Regions from separate parts of the Lysinibacillus sp. COL-1 genome, predicted to be linked through region 2. Evidence: riboswitches for the same ligand, from Rfam matches in the RefSeq annotation. Region 2 holds a riboswitch; each other region holds the start of a gene.

Region 1 (8,293 bases), on a different contig from region 2:
CATTAGTTATTACATGGTGGGCATCTAAACGTACATCTTCCGCAAGTGATTTCTACACGGCAGGTGGTGGCTTAACAGGCTGGCAAAATGGACTAGCTATCGCTGGAGACTATTTATCAGCAGCCTCTTTCCTAGGTATCGCTGGTGCAGTCGCATTATTTGGATTTGATGGATTCTTCTTCTCTATTGGTTATTTAGTAGCTTACTTAGTGGTGTTATACATCGTTGCTGAGCCATTACGTAACCTTGGGAAATTTACATTAGCTGACATGATTACAGCGCGCTTCAATAATGCAAAAGTTCGTGGAACAGCTGCTTTAAGCACGATTACAATTGTTTTATTCTACATGATTGCACAACTAGTTGGTGCAGGAGCACTTATTCAATTACTTTTAGGAATCGACTACTGGATTGCCGTGTTAATCGTAGGTTTCATGATGACAACATACGTATTATTCGGTGGTATGACAGCGACATCTTGGGTGCAAATCATCAAAGCTTGTCTGTTAATGCTTGGTACAGTGATTATTTCGTTCTTAGTATTAAAAGAGTTCGGCTTCAGTATCTCGACAATGTTTACAGAAATGACAACAGCTACTGATAGTGGTGCTGCTTATTTAAATCCAGGTCTAAAATACACAAATGGACTTGATACAATCTCTATGTTAATTGCCTTAGTATTGGGTACTGCGGGTCTTCCACATATTTTAATGCGTTTCTTTACAGTAAAAGACGCAAAAACAGCTCGTTCATCGGTTATTTGGGCTACTTGGATCGTAGGTATTTTCTACGTTCTAACAATTTTCTTAGGTTTCGGTGCAGCAGCATTCGTTGGGAAAGAAGATATTATCGCTGCAAACGCTGCTGGTAACATGGCTGCCCCACTGCTTGCAGAAGCACTTGGTGGAGACATCCTATTCTCATTCGTTTGTGCGGTAGCCTTCGCAACAATCCTAGCGGTAGTAGCAGGCCTTGTACTTTCAGGTGCATCTGCCCTATCTCATGATATTTATGGACAAATTATCAAAAAGGGTAAAATTACAGAAAAAGAGCAAGTTCTTGCAGCTCGCATTGGTTCCATTACAATCGCTGTTATTTCTATCCTATTAGCACTTGGCGCACAAACATTAAACGTTGCATTCTTAGTATCTCTAGCATTCTGTATTGCGGGATCTGCTAACCTTCCAGTTATTATCTATACAATTTATTGGAAACGCTTTAATACAGCTGGTGCTGTAACGGCGATGTTAACAGGTTTAATTTCTGCATTAGTGTTAGTTGCTATTTCACCAAACGTATGGAATCCAGTTGAAGGTAAGGCGATTTTCGTTGGTGAACCATTAATCATGTTAACGAACCCAGCCTTAATCTCTGTACCACTTGGTTTCCTTGGTGGTTTCATCGGTACATTACTTTCTAAAGAAACGGATGACGCGAAGTATCGTGAAGTTGACGTTAAAGCAAACACAGGTATTTCTGTACAGGACGTATCTCACTAATCACTCAACACCCTCGTAAGCATCTCGCTTACGAGGTTTTACTTTTTCTTCCCTATTCGCTACTATAGAATGAGAAAAAGATTGGAGGTTATGCTCATGTCACAATCAAGGGCTAAAAAGAAACGGATGCATGTTAAACGAACTGTCGGCAAGGATGTTGAAAAAAACCGTCAATCTATATCCTTCAGTACACACGAGCGCATAACAAAAACAAAGAATGAAAAACTCGATCATGATTTCACAAAACATAAAAAGCAGTATAAGGACGACTAACGTTCCCTATACTGCTTTTTCTTTTAAAGCCGATAGAAGGCATTGGTGTTTTGCGTGATAATTTGAGCCACTTCCTGTGTCGACAACCCCTTGATGGACGCTATGACCTCAATGGTCGAATGCATCATCCACGGAGATGTACGCTTATTTGTAAACGGTCCTTCAAAAGGCCAAGGACCATCCGTTTCCACCATCATTAGTTCAATGGGATAAGCTTGTATCAACTGTTGAATTTCTTGTTCATACAAACAATCAGGGGTGATCGAAATAAAATAGCCATGCTGAATCATGCGTTTCACCACAGCCTCATCCCCTTTAAACCAATGAAAATGTGCTTGGCGAAGCTGATGTTTGTCAAGTAAATCACAAACGATGCTAGCATCCTCATAGACAGCGTGTAACACTATTGGCTTATCCAATTCCTTTGCCAAGACTATAAAACGCTCTAATAGAGCCACATAAAGTCGGTCATCTATCGTTTGCTGTTGTCTTAAATAATAAGGTAAACCGACCTCACCAACAGCTACCATATGTTCTTTATGTGAACGGATCCAATCAAATAATGCCTCCTCATCGCTTGGATTTGGTAAAGGCTGTTCTGGATGAAAGCCAAAAGCGGCTTTCACTGGCTGATAGTTATTCGATAAATGCAATGTTCTTTTACAGGACGACAACTGCATGCTAACCGCAATCACCGTCTCTACCTCTTCAAGTAAGGCTGGAATTTCCTCATCTCGATACTGATCCAAATGAATATGAGCATCAATCAACAAACATATCACCCTTTTCTTCTTGTAAGTACATAAATAATTGTTGCTTTAACTCGGTGAACGCTGCTGAATGACGAATTTCCTCTTTTCGGGGTCTTTCAAAAGGCACAATGATTTCCTTTTTAACCGTCGCAGGACGTTTGCTTAAAACAAGGATCCGATCCGCTAAAAAGAGTGCTTCCTCAATACTATGCGTGACAAATAGTATTGATTTACGATAGGCTTCCCAGATGGATAATAGCCACGCTTGCATTTCCAGTCTGGTGAATTCATCCAGCGCAGAAAATGGTTCATCTAAGCATAAAATAGGCTTATCACTGACCATCGCACGTATAAAAGATACACGCTGTTGCATGCCGCCTGACAATTCGTTTGGATAAGCATGGATAAATGAACCAAGCCCCACCTTTTCAAGCCACTCTATAGCACGTTCAGCATTTGGTTGATGCTGTAATTCCTCTACGAGTGTGACATTCTCTAAAATCGTGCGCCAAGGTAGTAGACAAGGCTGCTGAGGCATATAACCAATCGTTCCTCTTTTTCGTTGAATGTCCTCCCCATTTAATAAAATGGACCCTTGATCAACCGCAGAAACGCCACCAATTAATTGAAAAAGGGTACTCTTACCACTGCCAGAGGGACCAACAATGGCCACAAACTCTCCATCTTTAACGTCAAAGGATACATCTTCAAGAACTTGCAGGGTATCAAAGGATTTAGCGATGTTTTGAATGCTGAGCATGATAGCCTCTCCCCTTCACCATGAATTTTTCAAGTAAGCGAATACTGCTAAACAACAGTAAGCTTAATAAAACAATCGCAAAAATGGCTACGAATACACGATCAGTGCGGAACGAGGACTGTGCTAAGGTCATATAAACGCCTATTCCTTTTTTTGCACCAAGCCACTCCGCAATAACAGCGCCCATCACACTATACGTCGCAGCAATTTTTACACCTGAAAAAATCGTTGGGTATGCATGAGGCCATTCAAGCTTCCAAAAAGTTTGCGCCTTTGTAGCACCAACCATGGCAAAATAATGCTTTAACTCAGGTGCTGTTTGCCGAAATCCGTCCATTGCCGCAATAACAATGGGGAAAAAGCACACGAGGCAAATAATGATGAGCTTTGGTAATAAACCAAAGCCAAACCAAATAATGAGCAATGGCGCTAAGACAAGAATAGGGATATTTTGCGACATAATTAAAATCGGATAAAACAACTCCCGAATAAATGTAAATCGATGCAAGACAATCGCCACCATTAATCCACAGGCAATACCAATGGCAAGTCCTAATAAGGCTAATTGCATCGTAGCCCAAGCATGTGGTAAAAAGGTTTGATAGGCTTTAAAAGCTTCCAACAAAATACGACTTGGTGCAGGTAATAACCAATGAGGAACTTCAGCCACATGCACAATGAGCTCCCACACGAATAAGAGGAAGGCGATAAAAATAATCGTCCTTCCCTTTTGCAAAGCTTGTTTCATTACTGGTATTTCTCCGTTAATGTATCCATTGTTATACCAGTTGGCTGATATAATATTTTCACTTGTGTAATGACATTGATAGCACCAAGCTCAATCATCTTGTCATTCATTTTTTCAATGATTTGCAGCAACATTGACAGCTCACCTTCCATCGTCGTTTCCAACGGATGTACCTCATATTTCACACCAGCAGCATCTATCACAGCAATCGCCGCATCGACATACGGTATAACATCCTCAAATTTCTCTGTTTTTGGAATGATTTGAACACTGATTAATGAATTCGCCATCTTATTTGGCCTCCTTTTTAGGTAAGAAATCATTTGTAAAGGCTTGTTTCGCATTAAATTCGCCCTCTAACACGTTGTTGCTAGACATCCATTTTGCATAGTTTTCCCATACAGAAAGCTTTTGCTCTCCCCATTGCTTGGCATCATCCTGATATTTATCGGCTAGCCATTCCTGACTTTTATGCACTAACGCTTGATCTAAATCGGGAGCCGCTTCTATTAAAATATCAGCCGCCTCACTTGGATGTGCTATGGCGTATTCATAGCCCTTCGATGCAGCCGCCACAAACGCTTGAACTAGGTCAGGATTGTCCTGGATCATTTTTTCATTTGTAGCTAGAACAGGTGTATAATAGTCCAGCTGATCACTATAATCTGTTAAGTACAGCATATTAATCTTTTCACCCCGTAGCTCAGCTTCAATACCTGTCCACGCGTAATAAATCCAAGCAAAATCAATATCCTTTTGCATCATCGTGAAAAAATCTAAATCTCCTGCATTGACGATATCTAGTTTATGAATGTCTGCCTTTTCTGTTTGCATCAATGATTGTAGGACAGCTTGCTCTAGTGGAGCCCCCCAACCGCCATAGGTTTTACCTTCGAAATCCTTTGGTGATGTAATACCTTTTGATGCAATAGAAGCAAAGCCAGATGTATTATGTTGAATAATAGCAGCAATGGAGACAAGAGGCACATCTTGCACACGAGCCTGTGTAATCCCTTCCTGATAGCTCACACCAAACTCTGCCTTGCCAGAAGCAACAAGCTGATCGGCTCCTGCCTCCCCAGGCATAATAATGTCAACATCTAAGCCCTGCTCCTCAAAATAACCGAGTTTTTTTGCGACATACAGTCCTGTATGATTTGTATTTGGTGTCCAATCTAAGACCACTGATACTTTTTTCAGCTGATCAGTAGCCTGCTTGTCCTCCTTGTCACTACAGCCCACTAACGTTAAAAGTGCAGCCACTAGAATAAATAACCATTTTTTCATGCGAAGTCCTCCTAGTTGATAATGTGAAAGTGTTCATGATTGAATGTTGTCACCAGAAAGAAAGCGTATGCGTTTGGCAAGATATTGCTTGAAAACATAAAAAAACGCCTAGGATTCCTCCCAGACGTATTGCAATCAATCTTCAAAACTTTGCTTTTTTGAATAGATGTTCCCTACGCTGGTACGAGCCAAATCAGGTTCAAAGGGTCAGCGTCTATCGGACACAATCTCAGCTAGCAACTACTAGCCCCCCTACATTCTTGTGCTATGAACTTTTCGTTGATTATTATACCCATAGTTACGCTAAAATGACAAGATGCTATTTTTGACTAACGACTGCTCTCGTAAAAAAACCCAGCACTCCTAAGAGACTGGGCTTATCATTAGCTTAGTTTCTGTTCTTTTTTAGCCGTTAAAACATGGGAAATGGCCCCATCTGTTGCAATATCCACTTTAAACGAACCGTTGGAATGGCGATCAGCACGCGTCAATGTTTGGACATCAATGAGCTCTTGTACACCTTTTTCCGTTTCAATCACTATTTGCTCCTCATTCGTTGCTTGAATAACTGCCACAATACGGTGAGGATTTGCTTTTAATTCTGTTAATACTTTTAGACCACGTTTTGCACGACTTGCCACTTCAACTTCTGCAACATTCATTTTCTTCACGGCTCCACGCTGTGTGACGATTACCACATATTGTGTAGCATCAGGCTGTAGCACATTGACACCGACTAAGGCTTCTCCATCCTTTAGCGTGATGCCTTTGACACCGCCTGTTTTCACCCCTGTAACTGGTAATTCTTCCAGTGGGAAACGAATCGCATAGGCTGTATCCGTTGTTAACATCAGTTCCACATCATCTGTCACAAACGATGCATAGATCATCGCATCGCCCGCTTTAACATTCATTGTTTTTATTGGCTTCGAATAACGCGTCACCGCATAATCTGCCAGTGGGGAGCGTTTAATTTGACCATCTTTTGTAGCTGTTAAAATATACGTATTTGGCTGCTCGAATGTTTCAAAGCCATACACTGCAATAATAGACTCATCTTCCCCTGTTGGCACAATACTTGAAATATGCTGTCCAAGATCCTTCCAGCGAATATCAGGTAGCTCATGAACAGGCTGGTAAATATAATTGCCTCGATTTGTGAACAGTAACAGATGATGCTGTGTATTTAAGGTTGCTTCATACAATAAGTAATCCGAATCCTTCATCGCAAAATCCTGACCATTGGAAGCGGCATGTGAACGTGTGGATGTACGTTTAATATAGCCATCCTTTGTCACCGTCACCACAACCTCTTCACTTGGCACAAGGACATCTAGCGTAATTTTAATTTCTTCTATTTCCTGCTCAATTTTCGAGCGACGTGGCTCTGTGAAGCGTTTCTTAATCTCTAGTAACTCTTGTTTAATGACACGTACAAGCTTGGCTTCACTTTGTAAAATTCCTTCTAGCTTCGCAATCAACTTATTTAACTCGTCTTGCTCTTGACGAAGCTCTGTAATGTCTGTATTCGTTAAACGATATAATTGTAAGCTAACGATCGCCTCGGCTTGTACCTCTGTAAAATCAAACTTCGCTTGTAAATTAAGCTTCGCATCCTTCTTATCGTTAGAAGAACGGATTGTCGCAATCACTTCATCTAAAATGGAGAGTGCTTTAATTAACCCTTCTACAATATGAGAACGATCCTTTGCCTTTTGTAAATCATAAATCGAACGGTTCGTCACCACTTCTTTTTGATGCGCAATATAGGCATCTAGCAATAATGGCAATGTCATCATCGTTGGACGACGATTATGAATAGCAATCATATTAAAATTATAAGCTACCTGTAAATCTGTTGTTTTAAATAGGTATTGTAAGATTCCTTTTCCCGGAACATCCTTTTTCAGCTCAATTACAACACGTAAGCCTGTACGGTCTGATTCATCTCGGATTTCCGCAATACCCTCTAAACGTTTATCTACACGTTGCTCATCAATTTTTTTCACAAGATTCGCTTTATTCACATCATATGGTAATTCCGTGATGACAATTTGCTCTTTGCCACCCTTGATCGGTTCTACTACGGCTTGCGCACGGACAATGATTTTACCTCGACCTGTTTCATAAGCCTTTTTGATGCCATCTACCCCTTGGATAATCCCACCTGTCGGGAAATCCGGCCCTTTAATCACAGTCATCAATTCATCTACTGTCACGTTCGGCTTGTCTAAGCGCATTAACACAGCATCTAGCACTTCATCTAGCGCATGCGGGGGAATATCTGTCGCATAGCCAGCCGAAATCCCTGTAGAGCCATTGACTAGTAAGTTTGGAAAACGTGCAGGTAAAACAGTTGGCTCCATATCTTGATCATCAAAGTTTGGTACAAACTCGACCGTTTTCTTGCCAATATCTCGTAGCATTTCACCAGCAATAGCAGACAGTCTCGCCTCTGTATAACGCATCGCAGCTGGAGGATCACCATCAACCGAACCATTGTTACCATGCATCTCAATAAGCATATGACGTGCCTTCCAGTCCTGACTCATACGTACCATTGCTTCATAAACAGAGCTATCACCGTGCGGATGGTAATTACCGATTACGTTCCCGACAGTTTTTGCGGATTTTCGAAACGGTTTATCCTGTGTATTGCCTTCTGTAAACATTGCATATAAAATACGACGCTGTACTGGTTTAAGACCGTCACGTGCATCAGGCAACGCGCGGTCTTGAATAATATATTTACTATAGCGACCAAAACGATCACCCATCACTTCTTCTAGCGGTAAATCTTGAAACTTTTCTGTACTACTCATGCTTGGTCCTCCTCTTGTTGGATGAATTCATTTTCTAAAATATTTGAATCATCCTCCATACCGAAGTCAACATTGGCTTCGATCCATTTACGACGCGGTTCTACTTTATCACCCATTAACGTCGTGACACGTCTCTCTGCACGTGCACCATC
Region 2 (8,293 bases):
AAAATGGTGCAAAACAGGTATTTGTCGATTTATCGGATGACGAGCTTGTACGTGCTCGTTATGAGGGAGCACCAAAAGACTCATTTGATTTCTTCCCGCCATGGAAAGTGCAAGAGCGTGAATGGTTGGTTGAACACGGAGCCGCTTTCTTAAGCATTAGCTCACAAAATCCAGATTTACTAAAAGGTATAGAGCGTGACAGAATCATGGCCTTCCAAAAAGCATCTGGTAAAGCATTAGCAAACTATTATCAATCGCTACAGTCTGATAAATTTAGTTGGTCAGTTATCGCTGCTCCATCTAAAGCCTGGGCAGCAAAAGTATTCCCTCACTTACAAGAGGAACAACAAATGGATGCATTATGGGAAGCCATCTTTGCAGCGACACGTATTGACGTTGAACATTCTATAGAAGCTTGGCATGCTCACGATCAGGAATTACATAGCAAAGCTGATTATTTAAATGGGAAGCAATATAAGTCGCTCCACTATACTGCTCCAGGCACTGACCTAACTATTGAGTTACCTACACATCATGTGTGGACAGGTGGCAGTAGTATTAATACACAGGGCCAAGCATTTATGGCCAATATGCCTACAGAAGAAATTTTTACAGCCCCTTTAAAAACAGGTGTTAATGGGTATGTTTCCAGTACTAAGCCATTAAGCTACGGAGGCAATATTATCGATCATTTCACTTTAACATTTAAGGATGGTCGTATCATTGACGTGAAGGCAGAGCAAGGACAAGAAATTTTAGCTTCCCTTATTGAAACAGATGGGGGTGCTCATTATCTTGGTGAAATAGCATTAGTTCCACATCAATCACCTATTTCACAATCTAATTTATTATTTTACAATACATTATTCGATGAAAATGCCTCGAATCATTTAGCCATTGGCAGTGCCTACGCATTTTGCATTGAGGGTGGTAAAGAAATGACTTCTGAGGAATTAAGTGCACATGGTCTTAACCAAAGCTTGACACATGTAGACTTTATGATTGGATCGGATAAGATGAATATAGATGGAATTACTCATGATGATCAAATAGACCCAATATTCCGCGATGGAAATTGGGCAATCTAAATAATCCATTCCTACTAATAGTATTCTAGGCTAAGTATGTTAAGGTTGTCATAAATTATCCTTAGATTTTCCTAGTAACCTATTGTATAATTGTTTTAGGGAAGTTTAGTAGATCATTTAAGTAGAGAGGAGCTCTAATAATGTTCATTACAACTGTTCTTGGCTTTTCAGCAGTTTTATTAATTTCAACGGGATTCTTCATCCACTACCTACAAGTTGGTTTAGATAGCAAGTCTTCAGTAACTGTAGATCCAAAGCCAAACGAAGAATATTAATGTATAAAAAAACAGCTACTGCAATGGTAGCTGTTTTTTTATCACTTACAAGTTATTTTCATCTATTAAAGCGTAGGAAACTGCTTCTTTATTGTAAAAATTATCTGAAAAAAGTCTTTATTGTTTGCATATTGAACGTTTTGCTCTAAAATATTTTTGTAAGGAAGGGAGCAATATTCATGACAATGTTACAAGATATTTTAGAGTTTAATAAAGAGTTTGTACAAGAAAAGAAATATGAACCATTCATCACTACAAAATATCCTGATAAACGTATTGTTGTTTTATCTTGTATGGATACTCGTCTTGTAGAGCTTTTACCAAAAGCTATGAATTTGCGGAATGGCGATGTAAAAATAGTGAAAAGTGCTGGCGCATTAGTGAGCCATCCTTTCGGTGCAGTTATGCGTAGTTTATTAGTGGCTGTCTATGGCCTACAAGCTGATGAAGTGTATGTCGTTGGACATTATGACTGCGGAATGAGTGCAGTTGACCCTGATGCTATGCTTAGTGAAATGGTGACAAGGGGTATTGATCCAGAAACAATCAAAATGTTGGAATATTCTGGTTTTGATTTAAAAGAATTTTTACGTGGTTTCGGTGACGTAGCAACAAGTGTTAAGAAAAGTGTCGATACGATTCGTAATCACCCATTAATGGTGAAAGACGTTCCTGTTCATGGTTTAATCATTGATCCGAATACAGGTCATCTTGATTTAATTGAAGACGGTAGCAAATAATAGCTAATAAAAAACAAGTGCCCATCTCTCGTGAAGGATAGGCACTTGTTTTTCTATTCATCCTCTAAACGCGCATACATATAGTGATCTACCCATCGGCCATTAATATACAGTAGCCTCCTTAGCAGACCCTCTTGTTGAAATCCAGCCTTCTCTAATACGCGCATAGAGGGGTTATTTTGTGTAGAGACATATGCCTCTACACGGTGTAAACCAATTTGATCGAATGCGAATCTCACCACCATATTTACAGCCTCTGTGACGATTCCCTTGCCTACATAGATTTCATCCATCGCATAGCCAACAAATGCACTTGAGTACGGTAAGCGTTTTACAGCATAAAGTGCAATATGCCCTATTAGATTATTTGTTCCATGCTCAAAAATACCAAAAGTAAATTCTCGTTTTGACTCCATTAAATAGAGACTCTCTTGAATTTTTTTATATTGAGCATCAACTGTATAATATTCAGGTTTTTGTAGTGGCTCGTATACAGACCAAAAGTATTTATTGCGGCTTACGAGACCCGATAAACTTCGTGCATCTTTTTCTTGGAATGTGCGGATGTAGCATTTTTCCCCCTTTATCGTTACCACATTCCCACCCTTTTTTCTTAATAAATTCCAAATTTTAAGCACCATTTCTCCACACTAGCCTTCCAATAAATATCAGTACATTTCTCATTCTCTGTTCACATTGGCTACAATCTAATGATTGTAAACCCTAGTTTTATTTCATTGTATGTAAAAAAAGATGCTGCTACAACTAAAACAGCTCATGTCTTATTGTTACAGCAGCACCATTTTATTATTTTGTTTTTTGTTCTTGCTTTTTCTCATTTATTATTTCTAAACTGGATGAATCAGCATCCTCTAGCTGTCCATTAGCTAATACATTTGTTAGATGAAGACCACGTTTTTGAGCCTCACGTTCAATATGTGCAATTGTTTCTTGAAGCACCTGAACACGCGCATGTTTTTTATCGTCTCCAGCAACTAAAATCCATGGAGCATCCTTTTTATCTGTCTTGTCAAACATTGCATTCGCCGCTTCAATATATTGTGGTGATTTTTCTCGATTCCGCCAATCCTCGTCTGTTAGCTTCCAAGATTTATAAGGGTTTTCTTCACGTTCTTTAAAGCGTTTTAATTGCTCTTCATCTGAAACATGTAGCCAGAACTTAATAATTATGTAATCTCCCGCAGTTAAAATTTTCTCGAAATTATTAATTTCTTCATACGCACGAGACCATTCATCCTTTGTTGCAAAGCCTTCGATACGCTCTACTAGTACACGTCCATACCATGAGCGGTCGAAAATAGCGATTTGTCCATGCTGCGGTAGTTTTCTCCAGAATCTTTGTAAATAGTTATAGCGTAATTCATGTGGCTGTGGAGCTGAGATAGGGTGTACCACATAACCGCGCGGATCTACACGTTCAATCAATCGTTTGATCGCGCCACCTTTACCAGCAGCATCCATTCCTTCAAATACTAAGATTAAACCTATTTTGTTTTTTAGTAAAAACTGCTGTGCATTTAACATTTCATATTGGAGTACTTTTAATTTCTTTTTATACATCTTTTTATCTAGTTCAATGGATAGGTCTAGGTTTTTCAAATTTTGTGCCATGAAACTTCACTCCTTTTGGTTGGATATTCTTATTGTACTAAAGAAATATATGGATGCCTATTGAGATGGTAAATTGTAGATATTACGAGCAAAACAACACGATACATTGTTGAAAGTTTCCGTTATAATAAAAATAGTGACAGCACTATACTTATTTGTCTTTTCCCTATAAAATCTAACACGAAGGGAGAGGAAAACATGCCTCGGTTTATCTTGATGACAATTTCTTATCTTGTCTCACTCATCCTAACCTTTTCATCCTTTTTCGTGAATATCAACGGTCAATCTATGCTAGAAATCGCTAATCGCTTTTCTGTAGTATTTGCACCAGTTAGTGTAAGTCATGTAATTTGGATTCTTATTTATTTTTTACTCGGTTATTGGTTAGTTATGAATATCAGAAAGACAACTATGAAACAGTCTGCGCTTTTTAGCTGCATAAATATATTGCAAGCATTGATGATATACGTATGGCATCATGAGTTATTTATTGTTTCACTTGGCATTACATTACTCTTAGTCTTGTATTTATTTATGTTGTATAATACGTACCCTCTTCATGACAAAGCAATGTCAGGTCGTATTCCTTTCTCCATTTATTTTGCATGGATGACATTTATTTTTATTACAAATATCAGTTTTACGTTAACGGCTTATGGTTGGAACGGCTTTGGTCTTAGTACGCCTCTTTGGGCAGTAATTTTGCTGACATTAGGTGGAGCACTTGCGCTACATATCCGTTTCCATCACTTTGATATTTTGTTTCCTAGTGTTTTTATTTGGGCTTATATAGGAATCGCCTTACATAATGGTTTTGATGAGCTACTTGTCACTACAGCCGCCTTCTTTTTATGCGGTGTTCTCTTTGTTGGTATTTTATTTATTAAAAAAAATCCTGCCTACCAAAAATAAATTGGTAAGCAGGATTTTTCATTTCATTGCATTCTAGTCTTCGTCTAATGATGTTAGGATAATCGGTTTATCTTTTGTTACAATGACTGAATGTTCAATTTGAGCTACAAGTGATTTATCAGGTGTAATGAATGTCCAACCATCACCAGCTTCTACAATATGCTCTGCCTTCGCTGAGATAAACGGCTCAACCGCAAGCACCATACCTTCTTTCATAATTGTAGAATCCCATGCATCATAGTAATTTAAAATGTGATTCGGCTCATCATGTAAAGATTGACCTAAGCCATGACCAGTTAAATTCATAATAACAGTTAAGCCATTAGCATTCGCCTCACGTTCAACTGCCTTACCAATTTGATTTAATTTAGACCCAGCCTTTACCTTTGTCATTGCTCGATCAAAGGCGCTTTTGGCAACGCGACATAGCTTTTCTTTGTCCTCATAGCCATCACCAACCACAAATGAAATACCAGTGTCAGCAAAGTAACCATTTAATGAACCAGAAACATCGATATTTACAATATCCCCTTCTTGAATAACACGTTTTCCGGGGATACCATGCGCCACTTCTTCATTGACACTAATACATGTATACCCTGGGAAATCATATTCTCCCTTTGGACCAGATATCGCGCCAGCCTCTGCAAACATACGGCCAGCAATTTCATCTAGCTCCAATGTTGTAACACCTGGTTTTGTGGCAGCTTTCATCGCTTCACGAATTTCAGCACAAATGCGTCCTATTTTTTTAAAAGCTTCAATCTCTTCTTGCGTTTTTACAATCATGTATAACGTCCCTTTCATCTAATATCTATACTTTAATATAACATAACTTGTTATGCGTATAACGATAAACGCTTTAAATATTGTATGCTTCCTTACTTTGCGAAGTGCGCAAAGAGTTATTTGCGACAAAAAAGCCCCTTCACAAATGTGAGGGGCATGTTTTATGCTTTTCTTTGCATTAATTGTGGAGCAGCTGTGAATAAAAGAACGCCTACAATTGCCGTTAAAATAGTTGCTGGTAGCATATATGTACCATTATAGATGATGGAATAGATCCATGCATTTTGATCGCCAGCATATTCTGCAAAAAATACAGCGCCAGCCATCGTGTGGGCTGCATATCGTAAGAAGCCCGCAAGCACCGTACCTAATATAATGTAAAGTGCCATTTTTGTTTTGTTGGCATTTTTGGCAGCCGCCAACACGGGTCCACGCACAACCGCCGCTAATCCTACAACTGTGAAAGCAACACCATAATCAAGGAATCCTTGTAGCCAGTGCACAATCGTAGCACCAAACATGGTTTGCATTACACCTACGAGTAATCCAGTTGTTAGCCCAGCTACTAAGCCCCAGCGAAATGCTATTAACATAATAGGTACCATGACTAGACTAACAGAACCACCTTGTGCCCATACTTTAAAGGAAACCTGATCAAGCACAAGAGCGATTGCTGCAAATATCGCAATCTCCACAAGCATTAATAGTCTTTTTTTGTCCATATATATTCTCTCCTTTGTTCCGATGTAGGATACAAGAGCAGGAATAGAAATGCGCTGATATGTCTCTTTCTGACACCTTTTTATTCCCTCAAGAATGAAAAAACGATGCCAGGACAGAGCCTCACATCGTACTAGTGTCGGTTTCTATCCACATCCCTACGCAAGCGTTAACTTACAGGTTCAAAGAGTCAAGGCATTACGTGCCCAGTCTCAGCTGACATCATCAGCTCCCCTTGTGGTCGTTACATCTGAATTTATTTGAACATTCTCATTGTACGCAAAGGATAGAAGGATTACAACCTCTTCCATATATTATTTTTTTGAAACTTTGCTGTTTTTCATGCGTAAATATTAAAAAAGGAGGTACAACTATGGAGAACCAAAAAATTTTATCTGCCTTTAGTTATTTAAGTATTTTCTTCGCCCCTTTTATCGTCCCATTAATTGTGTACATTATTACGAAAGATAGTGACGTAAAAAGACATTCAATTCGTGCACTTATCTCTCATTTAATTCCTTTTGTTTTCGGCATTCTGTTCTTTATTGTCTTTGTTTTTTCTACATTTAATTTGGATCCAACGTCCGGCAATAATACGATGTTGATTATTTGGTTCGTTTCGTTTGCCATTTATGCCATCGTCTCACTAGGAATTGTAATATGGAATATTATTCAAGCTGTTCGTGTTATTCGTTAATGTTTCATTTTTAAGCGAAACAGGTAGTAGTAATTGTAAAAGGAGCTGTTTTTGAATGAAAGTATCAAATGTTGTGAAAACCGCCGTAAAATTAGCACCTATTGTTATTCCTATCGTGAAAAAAGTAATGGCTGCAAAAAAAGGGACAACACCTACAGCCACCCCTCGAAAAAAATAAACAGCAGGCGTATTCCCTTGTTTTGGAAATACGCCTTTTATTTATTTCACTTCAAAGTGGGTTTGACTATGTCCATTCAATGTTTTTTCTACATGTAAGACCGCTGGCATCGCTGATTTTAATTCAGGCACATGAGAAATCACGCCAATCATACGACCAGAATCCTGTAAAGCAATTAATGTATCAATTGCTTTATTCAAAGATTCCTCATCAAGCGAGCCAAAGCCCTCATCAATAAACATGGTTTCAATATGAATATTCCCTTGGAAGCTTTGAATGACATCTGCCATTCCTAAAGCAAGACTTAAGGAAGCATTAAATTTTTCGCCACCGGATAATGTTTTCACATCACGTAATTGATCCGTATAGGCATCATATACATCAAGCCCAAGCCCACTTTGCTTCGCATGCTTTTCTAGTCTATCAGAACGTCTAAGCTCAAATTGACCATTTGATAAGTGATAAAGACGAATATTAGCGGCATCGGTAATTTGGTCTAAGTAATTAATTTGAATGTATCGCTCAAAGGACAGCTTTTTCGAATTTTGTCCGTTTAATAATCCATAGAGTTCCTTTACTCGACCAGCTTCTTGTTCAAGTAACTGAAGCTCTCTCGCTGTTTCTTCTACTTTTTTTATAAAGTCTTGGCATGCTTGTGCAAAACCATTCATCTGTTGCAAACGTTTAAATGCTTCCTCATACGCCGTACGAAGTTGTTCTACTTTTGCTTCCATCACCACTAAATCTTGCTTCTCTTTCCCTTGAAGATACATAGCCCCTTCAGTTATTTGGATTTTCAGGGTGTGTACCTGTAAAGCATAGTCACTGCATACTTTGCGAAGTGCCTCCAATTGGCTCGCACTCCGTTTGGCAGCTGCGTATTCCTCATAGCTGTCAAAGCCGATTTCCTGCATGCTTGCTGAAAATTGCTGCCGCTTTTCATTCATTTTGAGTTGTAATTCCTCAAAAGATTGTTTGGCGATTTCTACAGTTAGTTTTGCATTACTTGTCTCTTCTTTTACGACATGCAAATTTTCTTGACTCTCTTGCCATGTTTTTTGCAAATCCATTTTCTGTTTACTAACATCCGTAAGTTGTTGCTTTAATTGCTGTAATGTTGGTAAATTGGCTGGCATCTGCTTGAGCTGTTCTTCTACAACCGCTTGTAATCTTGTCCATTCTTTCATGTGCTCAGCTAAATATTGCTCTAATTCCATCTTTTTATTTCTAAGCTGCTCTATTCTATCACGTTGATGCTTTAG
Region 3 (8,293 bases), on a different contig from region 2:
CTTCATTGTTTCCTATCCCCTTCCATAGCATAAAAAATAAGCATCATTATTATGTAACTAAGAATTGATGCACCCCTTGCCATTCCATATTACCAAACAAATGCAAAAAAAGCTTTAACTAAAGCAAATACAAATAAAATTTCTAACATTTATAAAATACTAAATATTTAAACGATGAATAATGGTATAAATTATTATATTTGAAAACTAAAAAGACGGCTATAACAGTTGCTAACGAAGTAAATACTTCCACAAGTTCTACCGATCAAAAGGCGTTTACACGCTGTAAATAGTGGGAATTAAGTAAGTGTATATAATTGACATTTTGAAATGAAATGTCTTCACTTTTTCATATTTTTCTTTCGGAAAGTATTTCCTTTAGAAAATCATTTGGTATAATCAACATATACAAATCAGGGAGGTTTTTCAAAATGGCTAATCATTATAAAAGCATTGTTGTTGCAGTAGACGGCTCAAAAGAAGCTGAATATGCATTTCGTAAGTCAATTGATGTTGCAAAACGAAACGAAGGTGCTGTCTTAAATCTAGTAAATGTTATTGATACACGTTCATTCGCTGCAATCGAAGCATATGACCGTTCCATTGCAGAACGTGCTCAAGCATTCTCTGAAGAGCTATTAAATGGTTACAAAAAACAAGCTGAAGATGAAGGCTTAACAAACGTTAATCTTATCATTGAGTACGGCTCTCCTAAAAATATCATTACAAAAGAGCTTTCTAAAGTCGTAGACGCAGATCTAATCATTTGTGGTGCAACTGGTCTAAATGCAGTTGAACGCTTCCTAATCGGTTCAGTATCTGAAGCAATTGTACGTTCAGCTAAATGTGACGTACTTGTTATCCGTACACCAGAAAACTAATTCGCAATACATAAAAAGGTATCCTTCCATAGGATACCTTTTTACATTGTGTTGAAAAACAAAACGATCACTAGAATTTCTATGAAGGGTGAAAAAGGCTTTTCATTCTAAAGGACGCTGGTCCAACAGAAATCACCCTCACCTTACCAAAAGGTCTTTTTCTGCTAGTAGTAACATCATCTTTTTACTTATGTCGGCTTCCAGAGCAATTATTTGCCCTCTTTCCACATCCTCACTTTTTCAAAGAACAGCGCAAGAGCTTGCTTATTCTGCATATTCGGTACTTTTGCTAATAGTACTTCTTTAGGTGCTTTCAATTCCTTTGCTTGCTTTTGCAAAATCACAATACTTTTTTCTAATGCCTTATTGGCAAACATAGCCTCAGGTAATTGAATAATGGCTTGAATCCAAGCATGCTTTTGAATGTACTTGTGTAGTTGCTTAGACTGCTCGGAGTCAAAAAGATGTGATGGCGCAAGGAAAAATAAATAGCCGCCATCCTTCGTATAATTCATCGATTGCTCAATGAATAGATGATGAGCATAACTCATCCCCTCTGCTGCGCATAATTCATAATCGAGTGCTACTTCTTCATTAGGATAATAGCCTACAGGTAAATCACAAACAACGGCATCCACTGGGTTTACCAATAAATCTTCTAAGGCATCTTGACGGTATAAGGAAATAGGCTGTTCTGTTAAATCAGCAGTAGCAGCAGCAAGACGAATTAATAGCTCGTCAACCTCTACGCCTGTCGCTTCCACTTTTCCATCTAATAAATTCATGACTGTTAGTAGTAAATTCCCCGTACCTACGGCTGGGTCCATAATTGACATTTTTTCGTTTGCAAGGCGCTCTTCAAATATTTGCTCCACAAAATAGCCAACTAGTAACCCTAACGTATCAGGTGTCATTTGATGGTTTGGCTGCGACCCTTTGCGCATTCCTTTTAAAATAGCGATTTGAATAGCTTTGCGAATATCCTCTTTTGTTGCATCCTTTTGTGAAAAATTCACTTCGCCATCAAGCCATGCCTCAAGACCATCTAGCAACCCTTCTAACAATGTTAAATCTTGTTCTTTTTCGATCTTTTCAGCATGCTCATTTAGCAGACCAAATAATTTCTCGATGTTTTCCATATTTAAACTTCCTTTCACGCAGAAAAGAGCCGTGACAAACTCTCGTCACAGCCCCTTTGTCTAGTATTATCTTAGCCTAAAAGCAGCTCATTATGCTAGTGCTTTAACAGCTGCAATGGCCGCTTCATAGTTTGGATGATCTGTAGCTTCAGGTACATATTCAACATATGTTACTTTATTATTTGCATCCACAACGAATACTGCACGTGTCAGAAGACGTAATTCTTGAATGTACACGCCATACGCTTCACCAAATGAAAGATCGCGGTGATCTGATACAGTTTGCACTGCATCAATACCTGCTGCACCACACCAACGCTTTTGAGCGAATGGAAGATCGACAGATACTGTATAAATAACTACATTGTCACCCAGGTTAGCTGCTTCTTCATTAAAACGGCGTGTTTGTGCATCACATACACCAGTATCTAATGATGGTACAACACTAAATAGACGAATTTTACCTTCTGAATCATTTAATGTTACAGGTGATAGGTCATTCGCTAATACCGTAAAATCTGGAGCTTGATCGCCCACCTTTACTTCATTTCCTACTAGTGTTACTGGACCATTTTTAAATGTTACTTGTGCCATATAAACGCCTCCTTATTTCATATGTACATAATATTACTAAATGAAGGGAATTAATTGCAACTAAGATAGCTTACTTTAGAAGAACTAGCTTAGAAATAGGAAAGACTGTCTCGAATTAGGAGACAGCCTTTTGTTTATTGTTCATTTTTTTCCTCTAGCTTGGCTAGTTCTATTTTTTCCTCTTGCACAGTCGTTTCTATCTGCTCTTGCTGTTTTGGCAAAGCGGCTGGTGCTGGATCCTTTTCAACAAAGACTTTTTCGTGCACCACTGCTGTATCTGCAAAATAATCATGTAACCCTTGATTTTCTGGTAAAATGACTACCAAAATATACAGAGGCATAAAAATATTATTGATAATGCGGCCAATCCAATCACGGAATAACACATCTGACCAAGTAAGCTTATCATGCTTTAATGAAATAACACGTAAGCCAAAAACCATTTTTCCAAGTGTTTGCCCAAAGAACTTTGTCATCAGTACAAAATAGCTATAATAGAGGATCGCTGTGATGATTGAAATCGGTGCATACCAAACAGATTCTGATAAGGACCAATCCATTAGATAAAAGATAGGATTGATAAGTATTCCAACTACAGCAGAAATAATGAATCCATCTAATAAAAATGCCCAAAACCGAATCCAAAAACCAGCCGTTTTTAAAGCATAGTTTTTATGCTTTATTGACTCATCTGGAGCGTTCATAAGAAAGCCATTTTCCATAGAGGGTGAACCTTGCATAACAAATTCATTGTTTGTCATTGTACTCCCTCCTTAGTATTCCCCGTATAAATACATCATTTTCGGTGCACTGTAGTCGGTCATAATTTTCATTAGCATTTTTTCTTCTGCAGATGGACCAAACATGGAGCCAATTTTCATCCCAACGTATGATTGCCAGCCTCCCATATCGTACGCATACTCAAATAAAGCAGCATCTTCCAGTCCATAATCTGCACGTAGAGCAGCGATGGCTGCTTCTTCATCACCAATTTCATCGATTAAACCTGCTTCAAGCGCTTTTGTGCCACCAAGAATACGACCATCTGCAACCTTCTTCACTTCTGCTTCAGACATATTACGTCCCTGCTCTACAATGTCTACAAATTCTTCATACGTTTCATTAATCATATCCTGCATCATTGCACGTTCTTCTGGTGTCACTTCACGCATTGGGCTTAGCATATCCTTATGCTCCCCTGATTTAAACGTTTCAAATTTAACACCTACTTTTTCAGCCAATGCTTGGTAGTTAATGGATTGCATAATGACGCCAATTGAGCCTGTTATTGTATCACGATGGGCAAAGATTTTATCTGCAGGTGCTGAAATATAATAACCACCTGATGCTGCCATCGAATCCATCGATACATAAATTGGAATTTGTCGTTCTTCTTTAATTTTTAGCAGCTTTTTATAGATTTCTGCAGATTCTTTCACACCACCACCTGGTGAATTGACGCTTAAAACAACGCCCTGTATCGAATCATCATACAAAATATTATCCAATTGCTCTAAGAAAAATGTATGATCATAGGCAACTGGTTGCCATAATGTACTTGAGCCGATATCTTGAATCGCTCCATCTACCTTTAAATAAGCAATTCGCTTATCAAAATTGTCCCCTTCAATGACATTTTCATATACATCTAAATTATTCCCAGCCATCAAACTATCAAAATTACCTAGGAAATCTGCTTTAAATAGGGCAAAAATGGTATTAATTCCTAATGAAAATAGTAAAAGAACACCTGCGACTACTAAAGCAACCCACCTTTTTACATTCATGTCTTTCCGCCTCCTCAACACGTAATACGAATGACTTGCTTATTTGTTTCATTTTTTTGCAATAATATGCAAAAAGCTTGTTGCTATTTATTTCCTCATATTACCTTACCTAAAAAAATAAAAAAAATCAAAGTCCATACCTTTGCATGAACTTTGATTTTCGACATTATTTCCTAGGAAATGATGATGAATGCCATTGCTTTGTTTCTTGTTGTCGTAATTCAACTCGTCGAATTTTTCCAGAGGATGTTTTGGGTAGCTCTTCGACAAATTCAATAGCACGTGGATATTTATATGGGGCAGTCAATGATTTCACATGACTTTGAAGTGTTTGAATAAGTGTTTCATCACCAATTTCACCATTACGAAGAACAATAAATGCCTTTACAATATTTCCTCGAACTTTATCTGGACTGGCAATGACAGCAGCTTCTTTCACAGTTGGATGCTTCATCAAAGCATCCTCTACTTCAAAGGGACCAATTGTATAACCCGAGGAGATAATGACATCATCTCCTCGACCCTCAAACCAAAAGTAGCCATCTTCATCTTTGTAGGCACGATCTCCTGTTATATACCAATCACCACGGAATTGTAAATTTGTACGTTCAGGATCATTTAAATATTTTTTAAAGAGAGCTGGTGTTTCACGATGAACAGCAATATCACCCACCTCTCCCACTGCAACAGGATTGCCGAAATCGTTAATAATATTAACGGTGTTGCCAGGAGTAGGTTTTCCCATTGAGCCAACTCGCGCCTCCATCCCTACCATTGTACCAACAAGTAATGTATTTTCCGTTTGACCATAGCCATCTCGCACTTGTAAATGGAATGTTTCTGAAAATACGTTGATAACCTCACTATTTAACGGTTCACCTGCTGATACAGCTTGGCGAATTGCATGTAAATCATATGCGTGTAAATTTTCAAGTGATGCCATAAAACGATATTCAGTTGGTGTACAGCATAATACATTGATTTTGAATTTTTCAAGCATTGCCAAATAGGAAGCAGCATCAAATTTACCTTTGTAAACAAATGCAGTAGCACCACTGCCTAATGTAGCGAGAAAGGGACTCCATATCCATTTTTGCCATCCAGGTGCTGCTGTTGCCCAAACAATATCATTTTCTTGTACACCTAACCAATGTGGTGCTGTTGTTCGTAAATGAGCATAGCCCCAGCTGTGTGTATGTACCGCTGCCTTCGGGTTACCTGTTGTGCCGCTTGTATAGGCTAAAAATGCATTATCAGTACTTTTTGTCGGGGTCGGATTTATGTAAGTTGTAGGTTGATGGTGCATTTTTTCTAGTAAAGGCTGCCAAGGCTCATGTGCTTTCCCTATGACAAATTGCTGTATGCCCTGTAAATTTCCAACTTCATCAAATTGTTCAATATAGGGCTCATAGGCAACAACCCCTTTAGCATTGGCGTGATGAATGCGATACTCAATATCTTTTGTTCTTAACATTTCTGAGCTTGGAATGATGGTTAAACCTGCTTTTAATGCTGCAATATAAACAATATATGCTTCCACTGAGCGTGGTACCATCACTAAAATCACATCACCCTTCGTTAAACCTTGTAAGGTGAAAACATGTGCTGCTTGATTCGCTTTTTCCATCAAATGTGCATATGTAATAAATTGTACAGCTTGATTTTCTTCATAAATAATTAAAGCATTTTTCGTTGCATCCTGAGCATATTTTTCAATTTCCTCTGTTATGTTATACCATTCTGGTGCAACTAAATCTTGTCTTTTCATGGCAGATGCCCCCTTTTGCTATGACACATTATAAAACTCCTTTTTCAGTATTTTCAATGGTTTGCGCTTAATTTAGGTAAAGTCATGACAACTATCATACCTAGCTATATGGCATCAGTCACGTTTTGTCGATAGGAAAACTAGCTATTGAATACAAATGAAAAGTATGGTACATTTTGGTCAACTAAAAGCAAAATTGCAGGGGGACTCGAAAGAGTTGAGAAGGTAAAACCTGACCCTTTGAACCTGTTAGTTAATACTGACGTAGGGAGCAACAGACATCGATTTTTTCAGATGAAAGGCTCTTTTTCGTGTATTTTCACATAAAAAGAGCCTTTTTGCATGCTTACGTCCATCCACAAAGGAGGACTAAAATTAAAATGATATTTCAAACAATTCGTCAACAGCAACCACTTATTCATTGCATCACAAACTATGTGGTGGCAAATTTCCAAGCAAATGGTTTATTAGCATTAGGTGCTTCGCCCGTTATGGCTGACGATAGCCAAGAGGTTGAGGAAATGGTAGCAATGGCACAAGCATTATTAATTAATATCGGGACACTCAATACTCGCACCAAAAACGCCATGCTGTTAGCAGGAAAAAAAGCTAATGCACTTGGCATTCCAGTTATATTAGATCCAGTTGGGGCAGGGGCTACAACTTATCGCAAGGAAACCGTTCAATACTTACTTGAAAACATACAATTTGCCGTAATTCGCTGTAATATCGGTGAGCTTGCGGCTATAGCCAATGTAGATTGGCAACAGAAAGGTGTAGATAGTGGTCATGGCTCCATGTCACTGGAGACGGAAGCATTACTAGTGGCACAACGATATAATTGTATCGTTATTGTAACAGGTGAACGTGATCTTATAACAAATGGTGAGCATAGCCAGTGGATAGCTGGTGGCCACCCACAAATGACAGAGGTCACTGGTACTGGCTGTTTACTTAGTGCGCTTTGTGGTGCTGCCTATGTCGCAGGTAACAAGCCATACAACCAATTAGCAGAAACACTCACTTACTATAAAAAGGCAGCAGTACTAGCTTCTGCATTCACTGCAGATATCGGTGATTTTCAAATAGCTTTGCTTAATGCTATACATCGTTTATCAAAGGATGGTGAAGCATCATGCATATTGTAACGACGATTGCTGGATCAGATAGTGGTGGCGGTGCTGGTATACAGGCTGATTTAAAAACATTTCAGGAATTAGAGGTGTTCGGCACTTCCGTTATTACAGCTTTAACTGCACAAAATACAACAGGCGTGACAGGTGTTTTCCCCATTGACATTTCGTTTGTGGAAAAACAATTTCAAGCGTTAGTCGAAGATTTTCCGATTGCTGCAATGAAAACAGGCATGCTTTATTCCTCTGGTATTATCCAAGCCATCGCACGCATGATCGGTGAATTAAACATACCACTAATTGTGGATCCCGTGATGATTGCAAAAGGTGGAGAAAGCTTATTACAGCAAGAAGCTATTGAGGCGTTACGCTCATCTTTACTACCACTAGCTACGATTGTTACGCCAAATATACCCGAAGCAGAGGCTCTCACGGGGAGAACCATTCGCCATTTTGAGGATATGAAACAAGTGGCTCAAAGCTTTTTACAGCTAGGTGTACAATGCGTCATTGTAAAGGGTGGGCATTTAGCAGAACCACTTTATGCCATTGATTATGTATTTTTCAAAAATGGACAATCTTTTTCGATGCAGTCTCCACGAATCCAAACCAAAAATACACATGGTACTGGCTGTACATTTTCAGCAGCACTCACTGCTTTTCTTGGACGAGGTTTAGCGATGGAAGAGGCTATTATAGAAGCTAAAAAATTTATTCAATTAGCGATTATGCATGATTTAGCCATCGGCAACGGGCACGGACCTACAAATCATTTCGCTTATCAACAGCATAAGGAAGCCTGTGAGGTAATTATTCATGAAACGTGAGGATTTACAGCTTTATTTTATTATGGGGACAGGCAATGTTTTTCAACAAAATCCCATCCATCTCCTCGAAAAGGCATTGCAAGCTGGCATTACGATGTTTCAATTTCGCGAGAAAGGGTCTCTTGCCTTAACTGGATTAGCCTATGAACAATTTGCACGCCAAT
Region 4 (8,293 bases), on a different contig from region 2:
ATTTACCATTCGATGATGACAATAAATATTCGGTCCCTTATTTCTGGGGAACAGTAGGCATTGTCTACAATCCAAGCCTTGTGGGAGATTTAGATTTCTCTTCTTGGGATGATTTATGGGATCCATCCTTAAAACGAAAAGTCTTTTTAGTGGATGGTGCTCGTGAAGTCATTGGAATGGGCTTAAACAGTCTCGGATATTCCTTGAATTCACTAGACAATCAGGAACTACGTGAGGCTACTGATAAATTAATCACACTTGCACCAAATGTAAAAGCCATCATTGGAGATGAAATTACACCATTAATGATCAACAATGAGGCCACTGTAGCCCTTACTTGGTCTGGGCAAGCAGCAGATATGATGTATGAAAATGAGGAGCTAGACTTTGCTGTACCTGAGGAAGGCTCGAATTTATGGTTCGATAATATGGTCATCCCTAAAACATCGAAAAATATCGACGGTGCCCATGCCTTTATCAATTTCATGCTAAGTGCTGAATCGGGTGCACAAAATGCCGATTATGTAGGCTACTCTACGCCTAATATCGCTGCTATGGACTTAATGGATGAAGAAGTTGTTTCTGATGAACGCTACTATCCTTCTGAAGAACAACGCGATACATTAGAAGTTTACAAAAATTTAGGACCAGACTATTTAGGGAAATATAATGAATTGTTTTTAGAATTTAAAATGAGTATTCGTTAAAGCATATAAAGGTCTATCGATGAATTTTTATTTTGTCGATAGATCTTTCTCTATTATCTTCCTGCTTTTGGCAGCACTTCACCTATTGTCTGTTTATTGTTTTCTACATCGTGGATTGGTATTGCTGCACTAGCAGGTATGTTTCATTTCAGACTTTCAACCGATATGATGATAGGATATCTTATGATAGACTTTAGTATATTTGATTATAAAAAGGGGGTTCATTCGATGACCCAGCAGAAGTCCAATAAGGCGGCTTTATATATTTTAATGTTTAATATGTTTATCGCAATGGGGAGTATTGGAATTATTATTCCTGTCATGCCAGAGTATTTAAAAATTTTTGGTGCAGCAGGACAAGTTCTAGGTATGCTAATTGCAACGTTCGCCTTAGCTCAATTCGTATTTTCTCCAATTGCTGGGAATCTTTCGGATCAGTATGGTCGGAAAAATTTAATTATTTTCGGTCTTATTGTGACAGGTCTTGCACAAATCGGTTTTGGCCTAGCCACAGACGTCTGGATGCTATTTTTAGCACGCTTTTTAGGCGGTCTAGGTTCCGCATTTGTTGCACCTCCTATTATGGCATTTGTAGCTGACGTTACTACCTACGAGGAACGTGGAAAAGGTATGAGTATGTTGGGTGCTGCTATGTCACTGGGCTTTATGATAGGGCCAGGAATAGGTGGTTTCTTAGCAAAGGTTAGTTTACATTTTCCATTTTTCACGGCAGGAGTTGCTGCCATACTTGCATCTGTTTTATCTTACTTTTTATTACCATCTACTAAACCAAACACTTCACATGACAAGCAAAAGCAAGAAAATCTGGCGAAGCAAATGGCTCGTTCCATACATATGCCTTATTTCGTTATGCTCATTATCATGCTCGTGTTCTCGTTCGGAATTGCCAACTTCCAAACAACCTTGTCATTATTTGTGACAGAAAAGTTTAATTACACACCCGTAGATATTGCGATTATTTTAGTTGTCGGTGGTGCTTTTGGGGTAGTTGTACAAATGTTTGTGATTACACCACTTTTTAATCGCTTTGGTGAAATGAAAGTTGTGTTAGTCAATTTATTTATTGCATCTGTTGCTATTTTCTTAATATTGTTTGTATCTGGCTTCGCTCTTATATTAGTTGTAGCAACTATTTTCTCTACAGCAACAACACTAATTCGTCCTGCTGTAAATACACTAATTTCAAAGCTTGCAGAGAAAGAACAAGGGTTTGCTGCGGGCTTGAATAATGCTTACATGAGCCTTGGCAATATGATTGGACCAGCCTTAGCAGGTTTACTATTTGACTGGAATATGAACAGTCCATATATTTTCGGATCTATCATATTATTAGCCTGCTTCTTCCTTGCACTCATCTGGACATTGAAAAAAGCACCTCATCTAATGCATCCTGATACGAAATAGTCAGAAAAATCATTGACTATTTTTAACATTATGTTACAGTAATGTTGGTTAATAAAATTGAATGATATTTACCACTAGGGGAGCCTTTAAAAGGCTGAGACGTATATGATGATGTACGGACCCTTTGAACCTGATCTAGTTCATACTAGCGGAGGGAAGTGGCGCTACTTGCTATTATCATTGTCTATGCAAGGCCGCTTCCTATTGTTTAAAGGAAGCGGCCTTTTAATTTCCCTCATGATTTTATTCAAGAGGAGTGAACCTTATGTCAATTCGTAAAATGACAATCATGGCTTTATTAGTAGCGATTGCTGTAGCAGGATCTATCTTTGTATCCATACCAACAGGCATCGCACGCGCCTACCCCGTTCAGCATGCTGTTAACGTAATAGGAGCTATTATACTAGGACCCGTGCCAACAGTTCTAGTTGCCTTTGTGACAGCCATCATTCGTATCTTTACTGGTACAGGCTCTCTTTTAGCGATTCCTGGTAGCGTCATTGGAGCATTGTGTGCGGCCCTTGCCTACAAATACAGTAGAAAATCATGGCTAGCAGGATTCGGCGAAGTTTTTGGCACTGGTATTTTAGCTTCACTTATTGCCGTACCCTATGCAAAATTGCTTATGGAGACATCCGTAGCCGCATTATTCTTCATGCCAGCCTTTTTAACATCAAGTACCATCGGGGCCATCTTAGGTGTTATGGTAGCTAGCACTTTGCGAAAATCGGTACTAGTAAAGAGTTTTAATTCTTCGCTTTATTGAGTGGTGCTGAGTGCTTTTTGATTTTGGAAATTCTTTAAGATGTGCGAGAAGATTCCTTTTCTAGTCTTTGAGCGGGGTTCGTTTCTTTATGAGCGTCTCTCCCCCGAGAAGCACTTTTCGAAAGCGGCACTGTGTCAATCACCTTTGCACCCTTTTTTAAAACCTCAAAGCATTCAAAAAAGCAGTGCAAAATGGAATGATTTTGCACTGCCTTCACTCTATTATGATCGTTTTTTCATACCCTTTAATAGCTGGGCTACGTTCGTGTCTTCTGCTTGTACAGGTTTCTCCTCAATTGGCTGCTCTTTTTTATTCGTTTTTGTTAGGAAACTCCACCCAAAACGTCTTATGGTAATATCCATAAAGAATAGAAGCATACTTGCTAAAAGAAGCCATGTGGCAATGTTTTGTCGATCCGCTCCTTTGGTTGTAAAGTCACGGAACACATCTTGTGGTTCTTTTAAAACGGCTCCCCCTGTTTGATTTGTTAACTCTTCAACCAGTTTTTCATTAACAGGGAGCAGTTCATACTCAGCACTATAAGGAACACTTAGGCCTGCCTGATAAATGGCCTGCTGCTCATCCGCTATACGGAAGAAAATCAATCCAGGTTCGGCCTGTACAACAGCTCGAACTTGGGAGGCTGAAATGGTTTCTAACTGAGTTTCTAACTCCTCCCCTGCTTCATTAACCGCTACAATGTCTAAAAATGCGGCTTCATTTGTAGGGTCTGTAATCATAAAGGAGCCATCAGCTTCTAATCTCACATCATAGGCAACATCATTATAGCTTGGCAACATTTGTGAAATAAGCGTCTGCCAAAATGTTCCCCAGTCCTGCCATCTTGCCCAATCTCCTGTCCATTTACCCGTTGAATCGGATGTAAAAGCAAATGTTTTACCGAGTCCATATTGCCATTGTGCTAACACAGGATCTTCCTTCTCACTTTCTGCAATTACGGTTGTCCCTTGCTTAGCTGTCGTTCCAATATAAGCATTCATTTGAGGGACGCCATTGGCAAATAGCGAATTCCATCCTGCGGCATTATAAATTGCTGGATAAAACGGATTATCCTCAATATAGGTACGAGAAATCATAGCTGTTTCACGAGATAAAATAGAAGGAATGGTTTGTTCATCAATAACATCATAGAACCGTCCACTACCCATATCACTAAGTGCTTCGAGTAAGTTAGCATCAGCATCTTGTCCAATCGCTACTGTTGATAAAGTGATACCATTTTCTTTTCCCTCAGCAATTAAATCCTCATAATTCCCAGATTGTGATTGCCCATCGGTTAAAAGAATAATATGTTTACGTTGAAGCTTTAAATCGGCGAGATTTTCATAGGCTTTAGCTAATGAACTATAGATTTCTGTTCCGCCTCCTGGTGTTACTGATAGAATGGTATCCACTGCCTCTTCTTTACTTTTAAGAGGTGCGGTTTCTATGATTTCCCAAGGACGATCATCGAAGGCGATAAAGCCTAATGTATCCTCATCTCGTAGCATTTCAACAGAACGTGCCGCTGCTTCCTTAGCTAGCTCTAGCTTCGAGCCATGCATACTGCCAGAACGATCCAGCACTATGACTAGCCCTAATGAAGGTAATTGCTCCTTGCCCTTAATTTCCATCTCCACAGGCAATAACGTTTCAATTGGCGTTTTAAAATAGCCTCCTAAACCAAAACTATTTTCTCCACCAACCATCGTGAAACCAACCCCAAAGTTTTTGACTGCTTGCTCAATCACACTCATTTTCGCCTCACCAACTAAATGACCAGGCACATTGTCAAAAATGATCGCATTATATTGTAAATAACTGGACAGTTCATTTGGTAGGCTTTTAGGATCGACAACATCATAGGCAATGGATTGACTACCAAGTGCTGCCGCGATAGGTGAAGCTGTTTCATAGCCATTGACGATGAGTAAATGGGGTTCACTTTGTACCATTGTGACACTTGTTAATTTATTGTTTTCAAAAATAGCATCCTGCCCAACTTGAATAACTGCTTCGTATTTTACAAGTCCTTCAGCTGTTGCTGCGTGTTTATAGGTAAACACATTTGTACCTTCCGTCAGCTCAACTGCCTCGCGATGAATTAGTTCATCATTTTCATATAATAACAGCTCCCCTTGCCCTGCTGCTGTTGCATGAATTTCTGTTACTAATTGTTGCTGCTCTCCTACATAAGCAACCTGAGGAGAGACAAAGCTTTTGAGCGACACATCATGGACAACTGGTAGACTAAAAGGTACAACGTCCACACTAATATTGGCACCTTTCAATCTGGAGACAAATTCTAAAGCATCTCCTTTTGTCTCATTGCCATCTGTTAATAATACAAGGCGAGTCGCTTTTTTTGGATCAACAATGCCTGTTGCAAGCTGTAGACTTTGTTCAATATTCGTTTGATCTGTTGCTTTGATTTCTGTAAGCTTCGGTACATCCTTTAATTCTTTAGACAAAATGGCTTCTGTTTGTAAAGTGGAAGAAAAAGAATAGATCCCTGCAAGTTGGGGTTCTTTTTTAGATTGTAGGCTCTCCTGTATAAACTGAACCATCTCATCTTCTGTACCATTCATAGACGCAGATCGGTCTAGTAAATACACGATCTGTTCTTCTTTTATCGGTAATAATAAATACGGCCCTGCAAGTGCCAAAACTAAACAGCATATCGCTACTATGCGAATAGCAAGCACAACAATATGACTCTTTTTTAGTCGCTGCCGTTCTCGAAAATAAGTCCATCCAAAATACAAGAACAATGGAAGTAATAGCAACAATACTAATGGCGTATCAATTCGTAAATCCACGACGTCGTTGCACCTCCCACTCTGCAACAAGCAAAATTAAAACTATTACAATTAACCAAGGTACGAAGGAGGCCATCGATACCTCTTCCTTCCCATTGTCTGAAATGTCGCCTAATGTATAGCTTGTTCCTTGTTCAATAACACGTTCCTGGGCTTGCAATTGCACAATAAATTGTTTTTCTTCATTATTTGAACGTACCATATAAATACCTGGTTGTTTTGGTGCAATTAACATGCCCTGTGTAATAGAAGAAAGAAACTCATCTTCTTGCGAATAAACACTCCAGTCTCCTTGCGCTAAGGCTACTGCACGCTGTTCATTCGGTGTGAAAATACCAAGTGAACCGACTGATTCTGTTAACTGTTGCTCAGTACTCCATAAAAATAGCGGGAATGATGGATGCAATGGCCAATCTGTATCAGCAATATCCGCTAAAACAACGATATCCCCTTTAGGAGAGCGTTGGATAAACGGCTCATCTCCTACAGAAGCAATGGTTTCATAATCCGAAAATCCAGGATAAATAGCACTAACATAAATATCCTTTAGTTCGCTAAAAGCAAATAATGCATCACTTTTAGCACTTACTGTACCACTTGTTTCCACTTTTTCGGCATCATCACGTCCAAATAATACTAGCGGTTTCTCCATCTTCTCCAATAAGGCCGTTTGGTTTGTGATGACAGTTGCATCCTGATTGTCAGCTACTTGTAAAGACGGAACGATTTTCACGCCGCTACTGACACTTTGAAAACCTTTTTGTATCAACTGATGCATACCCTGATCAACAACAATTTTTGAAGTAGTCGTTTGTAGTAAGACGGTTTGTTGATTGTCTACGGCATAATCATCCTTTGCATCAATAATAGCTGTCATCGATTTTGCTAAGGGTAAATCTTTGAAGGTTTTCGTAATGGCTTCATTTGGAGGCACAACGACACGTTCTGCTACCAGCTTTTCACCCTCTGCATTTTGTATCGCTAATGTCACCTTTTGTTCAGCAGTTGTATCATTATGGAGCTGTACAAGTGCCATCGTAATCTGACCATCTGTCGTTGCAGCAAAGCGTGTAATGGCAATATTTGTTAAGTTTTTTGCAGCACCTCTAACTAGCCATTTCACTGAATCTTTATCCATTGGTAATTGCTTTTTATCAAGCGTATCTGTAAAAACATAGATAGAAGTCGGTGTATCACCCACAAATGCCTGTGCAACATCCAGTGCCTTCGTCATTTCAGCCGTTTCATAGGATACTTGTAAATCTTTAATCGCTTTTTCAATGTCATTCATATTTGTTTCTTGCTGCAAAACGGCTTTTGGAGCGGCACCTGTTGTAATCAATGTAACAGGTCGCCTATTCAACTCTTCCATCAATGTCAACATTTCTTGCTTATGTGTGTCAAAGGTTGATGAATCTTTTCCTGCTAGCATCGTGGCTGATGTATCAACAATAAATATCGTTTGCGCACCCACAATGGTTGATTTTTTCACATATGGATTCATCAGCGCCAATACAAGTAGCAGTAAGGCTAGCAGCTGTAAATATAGTAAGGCATTTTTTTGTAAATGCTTTAAATAAGGTGATACACGGGTTTCCTGCATAATTTCAGACCAAAATAGAGTCGAAGAGACAGTTTGATCAGTATATTTTTTACGAAAGAAATAATAGAGTAGGACAATGACCGGGATGATGGCCGTCCAGCTAAATATAATTTGACTAAAGCCCAATACGGCTCACCTCACCTAATCCAATGTGCTTTTAATAATTGTTGAAAGATCGCATGTTGCAGTCCATCTTCCACTTTCAATTGTAATTTTCGAACGCCAAAGCGACGGCAAATGGCTTCAAATTCTTCTTCATGTAATAATCGTCTTGCATGATAGGTGTCTAATACTTTAGTAGACATCGTCACATTGACATCATTGCCTGTTTCACGATCAAGAAGGCGGACATCCCCCAAATAATTTGGTGATAACTCTTCTTGCGTAACAATTTGCAAAATGCGAACATCCCCAGCATAGCGTGGTAGCCTTTTTAACAGCTGCTCCCATTCCTCAATTGGCTCTAACCCATCTGTAATAATGAAGAGTACGGTACTATCCTTAGGCATAGCTTTTAGTGCACCCTGTGCAAATCGATTGGCATAATTCGCTTCTTCTATATCTGTTACTACTTGTAAAAAAGCTCGACGATACACGGCACCCTTCCGTCGAAACGGTGGTTTCACCTCATCTTGGACAAACGAAAAAGACAAACGATCATCACGACCGAGCACCATTAAGCCGAGGGAGGCCACAATTTGACGAGCAAATAGCCACTTAGCGCTCTCCCCCATTGATTTAGTAGTATCGAGTAAAATGTGTACACGCATCTCTTGCTCGTCTAAAAACCTCTTGATAAAGTATTTATCTGTTCGAGCAAAAACGTTCCAATCTACTTGGCGTACATCATCACCTAAATGGTATTCTCTAAAATCTGAGAAATCGAGAGAAGCCCCGAAGCGTTGTGAACGGTGCGAACCCTTATGCTGCCCGCGTAGTTTGGAGGCCGTCGCTACTTGAAAGCGACTGATTT

What was found. Region 2 has a riboswitch for thiamine pyrophosphate ahead of thiT (energy-coupled thiamine transporter ThiT). Riboswitches for the same ligand answer to the same signal wherever they lie in the genome.
Region 1: another riboswitch for thiamine pyrophosphate. It lies ahead of AC6BKE_RS19475 (ABC transporter substrate-binding protein); the one in region 2 lies ahead of thiT (energy-coupled thiamine transporter ThiT).
Region 3: another riboswitch for thiamine pyrophosphate. It lies ahead of thiM (hydroxyethylthiazole kinase); the one in region 2 lies ahead of thiT (energy-coupled thiamine transporter ThiT).
Region 4: another riboswitch for thiamine pyrophosphate. It lies ahead of thiW (energy coupling factor transporter S component ThiW); the one in region 2 lies ahead of thiT (energy-coupled thiamine transporter ThiT).

What each region holds. Positions count from the first base shown of each region.
Region 1 is NZ_JCAWSJ010000004.1:2,249,262-2,257,554, forward strand. Features, by position in the region: gene AC6BKE_RS19445 (solute symporter family protein) at 1-1,499, shown strand, start outside; gene brfA (ribosome rescue factor BrfA) at 1,596-1,772, shown strand; gene AC6BKE_RS19455 (TatD family hydrolase) at 1,796-2,545, opposite strand; gene AC6BKE_RS19460 (ABC transporter ATP-binding protein) at 2,535-3,284, opposite strand; gene AC6BKE_RS19465 (ABC transporter permease) at 3,259-4,032, opposite strand; gene AC6BKE_RS19470 (thiamine-binding protein) at 4,032-4,322, opposite strand; gene AC6BKE_RS19475 (ABC transporter substrate-binding protein) at 4,324-5,319, opposite strand; TPP riboswitch at 5,473-5,583, opposite strand; gene parC (DNA topoisomerase IV subunit A) at 5,703-8,141, opposite strand; gene parE (DNA topoisomerase IV subunit B) at 8,138-8,293, opposite strand, start outside.
Region 2 is NZ_JCAWSJ010000003.1:499,830-508,122, reverse strand. Features, by position in the region: gene AC6BKE_RS06815 (aminopeptidase) at 1-1,088, shown strand, start outside; gene AC6BKE_RS06810 (hypothetical protein) at 1,229-1,363, shown strand; gene AC6BKE_RS06805 (beta-class carbonic anhydrase) at 1,543-2,103, shown strand; gene AC6BKE_RS06800 (GNAT family N-acetyltransferase) at 2,157-2,744, opposite strand; gene AC6BKE_RS06795 (polyphosphate kinase 2 family protein) at 2,911-3,735, opposite strand; gene AC6BKE_RS06790 (TspO-related membrane protein) at 3,934-4,647, shown strand; gene map (type I methionyl aminopeptidase) at 4,681-5,436, opposite strand; gene thiT (energy-coupled thiamine transporter ThiT) at 5,598-6,158, opposite strand; TPP riboswitch at 6,295-6,402, opposite strand; gene AC6BKE_RS06775 (magnetosome magnetite crystal formation protein family) at 6,530-6,853, shown strand; gene yxzF (small protein YxzF) at 6,909-7,031, shown strand; gene AC6BKE_RS06765 (AAA family ATPase) at 7,073-8,293, opposite strand, start outside.
Region 3 is NZ_JCAWSJ010000004.1:3,291,140-3,299,432, forward strand. Features, by position in the region: gene ald (alanine dehydrogenase) at 1-6, opposite strand, end outside; gene AC6BKE_RS24465 (universal stress protein) at 432-881, shown strand; gene AC6BKE_RS24470 (class I SAM-dependent methyltransferase) at 1,091-2,020, opposite strand; gene tpx (thiol peroxidase) at 2,111-2,614, opposite strand; gene AC6BKE_RS24480 (RDD family protein) at 2,749-3,375, opposite strand; gene sppA (signal peptide peptidase SppA) at 3,388-4,401, opposite strand; gene mbcS (acyl-CoA synthetase MbcS) at 4,568-6,169, opposite strand; TPP riboswitch at 6,360-6,457, shown strand; gene thiM (hydroxyethylthiazole kinase) at 6,550-7,317, shown strand; gene thiD (bifunctional hydroxymethylpyrimidine kinase/phosphomethylpyrimidine kinase) at 7,305-8,129, shown strand; gene thiE (thiamine phosphate synthase) at 8,119-8,293, shown strand, end outside.
Region 4 is NZ_JCAWSJ010000004.1:628,980-637,272, reverse strand. Features, by position in the region: gene AC6BKE_RS11275 (ABC transporter substrate-binding protein) at 1-707, shown strand, start outside; gene AC6BKE_RS11270 (MFS transporter) at 936-2,132, shown strand; TPP riboswitch at 2,199-2,306, shown strand; gene thiW (energy coupling factor transporter S component ThiW) at 2,398-2,898, shown strand; gene AC6BKE_RS11260 (VWA domain-containing protein) at 3,120-5,717, opposite strand; gene AC6BKE_RS11255 (vWA domain-containing protein) at 5,701-7,446, opposite strand; gene AC6BKE_RS11250 (DUF58 domain-containing protein) at 7,458-8,293, opposite strand, start outside.